3 regions of the Rahnella sp. PAMC25617 genome follow, and region 3 is predicted to be linked to each of the others. Evidence: predicted binding sites of a transcription regulator. Region 3 holds the regulator's gene; each other region holds the start of a gene.

Region 1 (3,530 bases), on a different contig from region 3:
GCGGCGGATCTGGTGAAACGTATGACGCTGGAGGAAAAAGCCGGGGTGATGATGCACGGCTCCGCACCGACGGCCAACAGTCCGATCGGCGCCGGGACTCACTATGATATGGCGGCGGCGGAAAAGATGATTTCCGGCGCGAAGGTCAACAGTCTGATCACCCGGTTGTCAGCGGAAGATCCTGCGGTGATGGCAGAAGAGAACAATAAACTGCAGCAGATTGCTGAAAAATCACGACTCGGTATTCCGGTCACCATCAGCAGTGATCCACGCAACTCGTTTGAATATCTGACTGGCGCAAGCACGGCTTCCGGCAAATTCACACAGTGGCCGGAAACGTTAGGGCTGGCGGCAATTGGCAATGAAAAACTCACCCGCCGCTATGCCGATATCGTCCGTCAGGAATATCTGGCTGTCGGCATTCGCGAGGCACTTTCTCCGCAGGCCGATCTGGCGACCGAACCGCGCTGGGCGCGTATCAGTGGTACTTTCGGTGAAGACCCGACGCGGGTGCATAACATGGTGCGTGGCTACATCGAAGGGATGCAAAATGGCGGCGATGGCCTGAATCAGGGCAGCGTGATTTCGGTAGTGAAGCACTGGGTCGGCTACGGCGCGGCGGAAAACGGCTACGACAGCCACAACGTTTACGGCAAAAACGCGGTGTTCCCGGGCAATAATCTCAAAGAGCACATCTATCCGTTTACCGGCGCGTTCGAAGCCAACGTCGCCAGCGTCATGCCCACCTACTCTATTTTGAAAAACGCGTCCTTTGAAGGCAAACCGCTGGAACAGGTCGGTGCCGGATTCAGCCATCAGTTACTGACGGATATCCTGCGCGGTCAGTATGGTTTCAAAGGGGTGATCCTCAGCGACTGGCTGATCACCAGCAACTGCGAAGACGAATGCCTGAACGGTTCGCCGGAAGGCAAAGAACCGGTACCCGGCGGCATGTCCTGGGGCGTTGAAAAGCTGACGCCGCAGCAGCGTTTCGTCAAAGCGGTGAAGGCTGGTGTGGATCAGTTTGGCGGCGTGACTGACTCACAGCTCCTGGTGAATGCGGTCAACGAAAAACAGCTGACGCAGCAGCGGCTGGATGAATCCGTGGTGCGCATCCTTGAGCAGAAATTCCGCATTGGACTGTTTGAAAATCCGTTTGTGGATCCTCAGAAAGCGGTGAAAACCGTCGGACGCGCAGACTGGCAGAAAGAAGCCGATGCGGCGCAACGTCACTCCCTTGTTTTACTGCAAAATACCGGTGACCTGTTACCGCTGAAAAAAGGCAAAAAAGTGTGGCTGTATGGTCTCGAACCGAAAGCCGCACAGGCCGCAGGTTTCACCGTGGTTGATGCGCCTGAAAAAGCCGATGTCGCGTTGATCCGCGCCCATGCACCTTATGAACAACCGCATAAACAGTGGTTCTTCGGCAAGCGCCACCATGAAGGTTCACTGGCCTTTACCGATGACAATGCCGATTATCAGGCCATCGTAAAAGCCAGCAAAGCGGTACCCACGGTGGTGACGGTGTACCTCGACCGCCCTGCTATTCTGACCAACGTGAATGACAAAGCAAAAGCGGTTATTGGCAATTTCGGCGTCAGCGATGCGGTGCTGTTTAGCCGTCTGACCAGCAGCGAAGCGTATACCGGCAAACTGCCGTTCGAACTGCCGTCATCGATGGAAGCCGTGCTCAAACAACAGTCTGATATGCCGCATGACAGCGAAAACCCGCTGTTTGACATTGGCTTTGGTCTGGCGCGTTAACGCCTGCGTTTAGCTGACTACCTGCGCCAGCACAAAACCGTCCCAGCCTTTACTGCCGACGGTTTGCAGCGCGGTGGCAGATAAGCGGAGTTCCTGCTCAATCATCTCAATAAAGCGGCGAACGCCCTGAACACGGGCGTCGTCGCTATGCGGATCGACCACCGCGCCGTCCCTCACTGCATTATTTCCCGATCTCCGTCGTGAACTTTTTCGATTTTAAAAAACTCACTCTTAAAGCTAATCCTTAACTGCGGTTTTGTCTGCGTTTTCAAGGGATTCTTCTAATTTCACGATGCGATAATCATATTCGATATCCATTGCCTGAGTAAGGTTGTTCGTAAAACAATCAAAAAGACCCTGTTTTTCATCATGATAAACATGCGTCAGTTCACATTTTTAGAAGAAAACCCCCTTGAATTTGTAAAATAATAATGATAACAATTATCATTAAGTTTAACATTCGTCTCGTTTTCGTTAAGCCATACCGCGTTATTGCGCCGCGGTTTCCGCGCGTAACCCTGCTGGCTTTTTGGGTCTATTTCACACGCATCAATTAATCACCTGATGATTTATCAGGTTATTTATAGGGACTATGAATATGTTGTTGGCTTTCCCCCTCAAACGCTCGGTGCTGATGTGCGCCATGGCGCTGGCCGTTCCGGCTGCATCAATGGCTGCCGAAGATACCGTGGTTGTCAAAGCCGCACCTGCTGATACCGCAGATGCCCCGACGCAGGGTTACAGTGCAAAAACCAGTAAAAGCTCGACCAAAACGGATCAGCCGCTGATCACTACCGGTCAGGCCGTGTCTGTCGTGACCCGTCAGCAAATGACTGACCAGAACGCCACCACGGTTAACGCTGCACTTAACTATACGCCCGGCGTCTTCACCAACTTTGCCGGTGGCGCAACGCGTTATGACACAATTTCCCTGCGCGGTTTCCACGGCGGTGACGTCAACAACACCTTCCTTGATGGCCTGCGTATTCTCAGCGATGGCGCAACTTACAACTCCATTCAGGTTGATCCGTGGTTCCTCGAACGTATTGATGTGGTGAAAGGCCCGTCTTCTGCACTTTACGGCCAGAGCATTCCCGGCGGTGTGGTGATGGAAACCACCAAGCGCCCGCAGTTTGCTGAAGAAGGTCACTTCCAGCTTTCCGGTGGTACACAAAACACCAAAGGCGGCGCGTTCGATTACACTAACGCGATCAACGATCAGCTGGCATTCCGCCTGACCGGTATGACCCGCAGCAGCGACACGCAGTACGATCACCAGCGTGAAGAGCGTTACGCGATTTCTCCGCAGTTACTGTGGACGCCGGATGAAAACACCTCCCTGTTACTGCGGGCTTATCTGCAAAAAGATCCGTCTGGCGGTTATCACGCCGCAGTGCCTGCCGACGGCAGCCTGTACGGTCAGAAACTGAGCCGTGGTTTCTTCGATGGCGAAACCACCCGCAACCAGTTCAAACGCTGGGAGCAGATCTACAGCTACGAATTCCAGCACGCGTTTAACGACGTATGGTCATTCCGCCAGAACGCCAACTACACCCATTCCAATACCGAACTGGATCAGGTGTATCAGGCTGGCTGGAACGCAGACCGTACGCTGATGAATCGCTACTATTCCGGCGAGAAATCGTCTCTGGATACGTTTGCTATCGACAACCAGCTGGAAGCGGATTTCGCCACCGGCGAACTGGCACATAAAGTGGTTCTGGGCTTTGATTATTCCCACTTTATCAACGACGTGAAATCTGATG
Region 2 (3,530 bases), on a different contig from region 3:
CCCAGAACGTGGCCGAAGAAATAGGCCACTGCCAGGCTGCCCAGCAGGTTAGCGAGGGTCACCCAGAACCAGTTACGCAGAACGGCGTAAAGACTGATCTGACGCGCGAACCAGGCGATAGGTAAGGTCATCATGTTACCGGTCAGCAGTTCTCCCCCTGCTAATACCGTCAGTATGATGCCCACCGGGAAGACTGCCGCGCCCAGCAAGTTACTGAATGAACCCCAGGATGCAGGTAACGTCCCTATTACGTGCAGATCCAGCAGGAATCCGGTGGCGATGAATGCGCCAGCCAGGAAGCCCAAAATTAACAAATTCAACACGGAAGCATGGCTTTTATTAACGCCCGCCGTGACAGCGATGGATGCGATTTCTTTAGGTGAATACAAGGACATGGGAGTGCTCGAATGTAGTGAGTTATGATTATTGCGCGAGCAGTCTATTCTGAGATTTATCTCAAAACAAGACGATTTTCATAGTCTGCTAACATTCCATTAATCATTCAGACATAGATGTTAAGAAAATGCGTAGCGAGATCAGAAAGCTAGGAAAAACGCGGGCTGGCGGCCAAATTGTAAAACAATGCATCCGGCTAAAAATTTGCGTCAGGTCAGCGGATTTTTCCCTGCGAAATGGGGTATTTGGCGGCTTTTTCAGCGCTTGAATTCAGAAACGGATTTAGCCGTTGACAGGGGTAGCGACGTTTCATATTATGCGCCCCGTTCACCCGTTTTTACGGGCATGAATTGGGGGTATAGCTCAGCTGGGAGAGCGCTTGCATGGCATGCAAGAGGTCAGCGGTTCGATCCCGCTTATCTCCACCAACTTCCTTTCCAGAGCAAGTTGGCTGTTTCCTTACCAGGGGAAACAAAAGAAGTAAAATGTGGACTACCTCGTGTGGGGGTATAGCTCAGCTGGGAGAGCGCTTGCATGGCATGCAAGAGGTCAGCGGTTCGATCCCGCTTATCTCCACCAAATATTAGAGAAACCCGCTTCGGCGGGTTTTTTGCTTTCTGCGATCCTGTGATTTCCTCACGTTCTGTTTATCCCTGAATTATCGCCATAAAAAAACCCGCCGAAGCGGGTTTCTTAGTCTTTCAGTCGTTTGCTTACTTACGCCAGTACCAGACCCGCGATAGAAGCAGACAACACGCTGACCAGCGTTGAGCCGTACAGCAGTTTCAGGCCGAAGCGTGAAACCACGTTGCCCTGGTGCTCGTTCAGGCCTTTGATCGCGCCAGCAACGATACCGATAGAAGAGAAGTTTGCGAAAGACACCAGGAATACGGACAAGATGCCCACGCCGCGTGGTGACAGTTCGGTCGCAACTTTCTGCAGATCCAACATCGCAACGAATTCATTGGAAACCAGTTTGGTTGCCATGATGCTGCCTACCTGCAAGGCTTCGTGGCTTGGTACGCCCATCATCCATGCGAATGGATAGAAGACATAACCCAGCACGCCCTGGAAGCTGATGCCGAATACGACGTCGAACAACGCATTCAGGCAGGAAATCAGTGCGATGAAACCAATCAACATGGCTGCAACGATGATAGCCACTTTGAAACCGGCCAGGATGTATTCACCCAGCATTTCAAAGAAACTCTGACCCTGGTGCGTGTTACCGATTTGCAGGTCTTCTTCTGAATCAACTTTATAAGGGTTGATCAACGACAGTACGATGAAAGTACTGAACATGTTGAGCACCAGCGCAGCAACAACAAAGCGCGGTTCCAGCATGGTCATGTACGCACCCACAATCGACATAGAAACCGTCGACATGGCTGTGGCTGCCATGGTGTACATACGTTTTTCAGACATTTTGCTCAGAATATCTTTATACGCGATAAAGTTTTCTGACTGGCCCAAAATCAGGGAGCTGATGGCGTTGAAAGATTCCAGTTTTCCCATGCCATTAATTTTCGACAGAACCGTACCGATAATACGGATGACGAAAGGCAGTACGCGAATGTGTTGTAAAATACCGATCAGTGCAGAGATAAACACGATCGGACACAAGACTTTCAAGAAGAAGAACGCTAATCCTTTATCGCTCATGCCTCCAAATACGAAGCCGGTCCCTTCCGCAGCGAATCCTAATAATTTCTCAAACAAGTCTGAGAAGCCTTTCACAAAACCTAAACCTATTGAAGAGTTCAGGAAGAAATAGGCTAATAAGACTTCGATGACCAAAAGCTGAACAATGAAACGTAAACGGATATTCTTCCGGTCACGGCTCACCAGTAAAGCGAGTGCAGCGACAACGGCCAACGCTAATACAAAGTGCAATATTCGGGACATGGGTGCTCCAAATTAGAGGCAGGCTATATTTCGACGGACATTTTATGTAACGCGTACATTTAAAACGTGAAGTCGATTGCAAATATAGAAATTACAAACACGAATTGCAACAAATCGCGGCCTATCACACAAAAAATCAAGATGTTAATAAAACTAAGCACAATTAGCTTTCCTGTGCTAGTTTTATCATGTGCCGTAATGCGTTCTGAATCTGGCCTGTAAATGTCTGTTTTAGGAAAGTGCGCTGCGTCTGGCTTTCTGAAGTCGGGTGAGCGATTCACCTTTCAGTTATCACCCTCTCGCTTACTGCTACTGCCTATCAGAGTAATTACTCAGATCATTCTAAATGCACTTGATAATCATTATCAATTAGATATGATTGATGTAAGCGTAATAATTGTAAGGGTTAACTAACTATGCTGAACAGCCGGGCCGAATCCTCAGGCCGCGCGTCCAGAAAGATGAAGCTTTCACTGATGGGGCCAGCCTTTATTGCCGCCATCGGTTATATCGATCCGGGCAACTTTGCGACTAACATTCAGGCCGGTGCCTCTTATGGCTATCAGTTGCTATGGGTGGTGGTCTGGGCCAACGTCATGGCGATGTTGATCCAGTTGTTGTCTGCCAAACTCGGTATTGCGACCGGTAAAAATCTCGCCGAACATATCCGTGACCGCTTCCCGCGTCCGGCCGTGTGGGCTTACTGGGTGCAGGCGGAAATCATCGCCATGGCCACCGATCTTGCTGAATTTATTGGTGCGGCGATCGGCTTCAAATTGCTTCTCGGCGTATCGCTGTTACAAGGCGCGGTGCTGACCGGGATTGCCACCTTTATTATCCTCGGGCTGCAAAAGCGTGGGCAAAAGCCGCTGGAACTGGTGATCGCCGGTTTACTGCTTTTTGTCGCAGCGGCTTATATTGTCGAATTGTTCTTCTCGCAGCCAAGCATGATGGCGCTCGGTAAAGGGATGCTGATCCCCTCGCTGCCGACGGCGGATTCCGTCTATCTGGCTGCCGGTGTCCTCGGTGCGACCATCATGCCGCACGTCATTTACCTGCACTCCTCGCTGACCCAGCGGGGCGGCAAGGCATCTAAAGCGCAGCGTTATTCCGCCACCAAACTGGATGTCGGCATTGCCATGACCATTGCCGGTTTCGTGAATCTGGCGATGATGGCAACCGCTGCTGCCGCGTTCCATTTCAGCGGACACAGCGGGATCAGTGAACTC
Region 3 (3,530 bases):
ATCGCGGATTTTATCCAGCGGTTTCACCAGCGCCATCACCAGATAACGATCGGTCAGCAGCAACAGGATCAAACCAATACCAAATGCGCTCAGCTGGATCACTTTGCTCATGTAGGTCAGATGATTGGATTCATTTTGTGCGGCCTGAAAATCAACTGCAATCTGGCTGCTGACCTTTTCCATTGATAAACCAAAAGTACGGCTCAGCGCCGGAACCGTGGTGTTGGCTAACTGGTTATAGGTGTCGGTATTCTTACTGCTGGCAGCATTGAATAACGGCGTAACGCCCTGTGTCAGCAGGTTTTCCCAACTGGTCTGCAGTTCCTGAATGGCTGATTCTTCCAGGCCCGGATGGGGTACTGATTTAAAACCAGCCAGCGCCTGAGTCAGTCCATCAAGAGATTGTTTGGCACTGTCAAAAATTTCAGGGCCTTTTGACGGGTCAGCCTGAAGCTGTGCAACCGCACGACTCAGACGCGTCACGGTACGGAAATACTGATCGTTGCCTTTGCTGATCAGCGTCATGTTGTTGACCAGTTCGGTACTGTTCCTGGTATTTTGCGTTAATGTGCCAAGTGATGTGACGGTATAAAGGGAAACACCAGCCCACATCACGCAGAAGATGCCAAGAATGGTTAATAAAGCGGCCCTGATGGTAATATTTTTTAAAAACTGCACGATATGCCTCTCTCGAAACAGGACTGTTTCTGGTCTGAGGATTGACGGGGATGCGGAGAATCAAAACAGGTAACCAGCAGGCTTACGCCCCCGGACATGTTTGAACACCTCTCCGGGCATCGATTTCTTTATTATGTTGAGATTGCTCTCGCATCATCTATCGGCGGGACATGCATAAACTTAAGGAAGGAGCCGGTATATTTCTTCACTTTGCTTATGACCTCAGGAACTCTGTGGTTGATAAGCACACGATGGCGATAACACTTTAAAATATTGCCCGATAAACTTATTCCCCAGTTAAGAAGGCGAGCAGAAGCATATTCTCCGCCTCGCGAGTTTGGTATCATCTTCGCTATTATTGCCTGCAATGCAGGGCACTTCATTTAGAACAAGAGGTTAGATAATCTTATGGCCGTTGTAGGTATCTTCTTTGGATCCGATACAGGTAACACCGAAAACATCGCTAAAATGATCCAGAAACAATTGGGTAAAGATGTGGCTGAGGTGCATGACATTGCGAAGAGCAGCAAAGAGGATCTGGAAAAATTCGATATTTTGCTGATCGGAATTCCAACCTGGTATTACGGTGAAGCGCAGTGTGACTGGGATGACTTTTTCCCGTCGCTCGAAGAGATAGATTTCGAAGGTAAGCTGGTTGCCCTGTTTGGCTGCGGCGATCAGGAAGACTATGCCGAGTATTTCTGCGATGCACTGGGTACCGTGCGCGATATCATTGAGCCACGCGGCGCAGTGATTGTCGGACACTGGCCAACTGAAGGTTACCACTTTGAAGCATCCAAAGGCCTGGCAGATGATAAGCACTTCATCGGACTGGCAATTGACGAAGACCGTCAGCCGGAACTGACCGCTGAACGTGTTGATGCGTGGGTGAAACAGATCACAGAAGAACTCAGCCTTTCAGAAATTATCGGCTAAAACCCTGTTGGCCCTGAGGATTTATTCTACAATTGAAGGGCCAAACTATTACTGAAATTAACAATTTAACCGCTACAAAATTGTAACTTTTGGTCGTATCAAGGTACACTGAGTTCATCTGTTTTTTCTATCGATCAAGTCGTTGCATTATTAATGTGACAGGCAATTTGTGATCTTTATTAACAGGCTGTCGTTTACGAGAATGGGCACACTTCCCTTAAACGAAGAACAGTAAACGAACAATTTTGTGCCGCCGATGCCACAGGCTGCATGCCTCAACTTGATTAGCACATAGTAACAGGACTGAATCCGCATGACTGACAACAACACCGCACTGAAGAAAGCCGGCTTAAAAGTCACGCTTCCGCGCCTCAAAATCCTGGAAGTGCTGCAAGCGCCGGAAGGTCATCACGTTAGTGCGGAAGATCTGTACAAGCAACTGATTGATATGGGCGAAGAAATTGGTCTGGCCACGGTTTACCGTGTTCTGAACCAGTTTGATGATGCTGGTATCGTCACCCGTCATAACTTCGAAGGCGGCAAGTCCGTATTCGAACTGACTCAGCAACATCACCACGATCACCTGATCTGCCTGGATTGCGGTCGTGTGATTGAATTCCGTGACGAATATATTGAAGGTCGTCAGCGTGAGATTGCTAAAAAACATGGCATTAAACTGACCAACCACAGTCTGTACCTGTACGGTCACTGTGAAGCAGGCGACTGCCGTGAAGATGAATCTTTGCACAATGACAAACCTGCGCATTAATTTGCACAGCTTCGATTGTCGCAAATACTCTAAATAAACTAACCGCTGGAAAGCGGTTTTTTTATGTCTGCGTTTCACCCCGAACACAGACGCCGCTTACCGACGTAAAAAACCCCGGCAAGCCGGGGTTTCGCTTTTGATAATGATGATTTTGCCAGCTAAGGCTTTTACAAAAATCTGCTATTAATTCGCCATTACAGGCGCGTTATTGGATGTGATTTCCTGCCAGATTTTACCGCAATCCGCCGCATATGCCTGACCATCACCGGTTTTGCGCGCCGTCAGACAGCGCTGGTAATCCAGCACGCGTACTGTTTCCTGTTCCGCAAATTTTTGGTGTTCTTTTTCCTGTTTCAGCTTGTTCAGCAACACCTGACAAGTCGCCAGTTTGTCCGGATTACCTTCTGAAGAATTAATACACGCGCGGTAGTCTTCACGCGTTTGCGAAATCTGAGCCTGATCGGCCGTTGGCGCACAGCCTGCCAGCAGAACAACAGATACCGCCATCATCAGTAATTTATTCATCGACATAACGACCTCAGAAAATAGTGAATGGAGCAATAACGATGAATTTCACGTCTTTTTCATCCTGGAATATGTTGCCGTAACCCCCGCCCCAGCTCGGAATATCCGAGTGGTTGTCGTACTGGGTGTAATGCAGTTTGAACAATGTCCCCTTAGCGCGGCCTTCCTGAATGGTGTAAAGCGCATCCAGGCTCCAGGCGGTCTCTTTCAGACGCTGGCTCTGGTCATAAGCGGCATTGGTACTCGGTTTGGCGTCCCACGCGTAAACGTAAGAACCCCCGACGGCAAAGCCCGGCAGATCCCATTTCGCCAGATCGTAAAGTACGCCGGCGTACACCGCTTTCTCGCCGTTGGCGTTGAAGTCCGAACGGTTATCCCACCACACGTCAAGACGACCGTTGGAGGAGGAATACGTCGGGGTCATACGTTGCAGGAAGTAGCCCTGATTACCTTCCGCTTTGACCATCGTACCTTCCAGCCGCCAGTTAAACTGACCGGTGGTGTAACCGAAAGTCAGCGCCTGCAACCAGGCCATCCCGTCATACAAGCTGTTCGGATCGTTCTTATTGCTGATGCGATCTTCCGCACCGTAGAACTGGTAGCTGGTGGTCAGCGGATTGCC

What was found. The regulator Fur, encoded in region 3, represses iron uptake genes when iron is present. The targets are predictions, from matches to a motif close to ATAATAATGAGAACNACTATCAA.
Region 1: ACM615_RS17320 (TonB-dependent siderophore receptor) is a predicted target of Fur. The motif match lies at 2,190-2,212, and genes of this name have one in related genera.
Region 2: ACM615_RS03510 (Nramp family divalent metal transporter) is a predicted target of Fur. The motif match lies at 2,648-2,670, and genes of this name have one in related genera.

What each region holds. Positions count from the first base shown of each region.
Region 1 covers NZ_JBOCUM010000014.1:8,723-12,252, reverse strand. The annotation lists gene ACM615_RS17330 (glycoside hydrolase family 3 protein) at 1-1,764, shown strand, start outside; partial or broken gene ACM615_RS17325 (methyltransferase) at 1,774-1,953, opposite strand; gene ACM615_RS17320 (TonB-dependent siderophore receptor) at 2,363-3,530, shown strand, end outside.
Region 2 covers NZ_JBOCUM010000003.1:289,265-292,794, reverse strand. The annotation lists gene ACM615_RS03530 (formate/nitrite transporter family protein) at 1-395, opposite strand, end outside; tRNA gene ACM615_RS03525 (tRNA-Ala) at 749-824, shown strand; tRNA gene ACM615_RS03520 (tRNA-Ala) at 900-975, shown strand; gene ACM615_RS03515 (NupC/NupG family nucleoside CNT transporter) at 1,114-2,301, opposite strand; gene ACM615_RS03510 (Nramp family divalent metal transporter) at 2,718-3,530, shown strand, end outside.
Region 3 covers NZ_JBOCUM010000006.1:637,846-641,375, forward strand. The annotation lists gene ACM615_RS09025 (methyl-accepting chemotaxis protein) at 1-678, opposite strand, end outside; gene fldA (flavodoxin FldA) at 1,087-1,614, shown strand; gene fur (ferric iron uptake transcriptional regulator) at 1,928-2,383, shown strand; gene chiQ (ChiQ/YbfN family lipoprotein) at 2,567-2,908, opposite strand; gene chiP (chitoporin ChiP) at 2,922-3,530, opposite strand, start outside.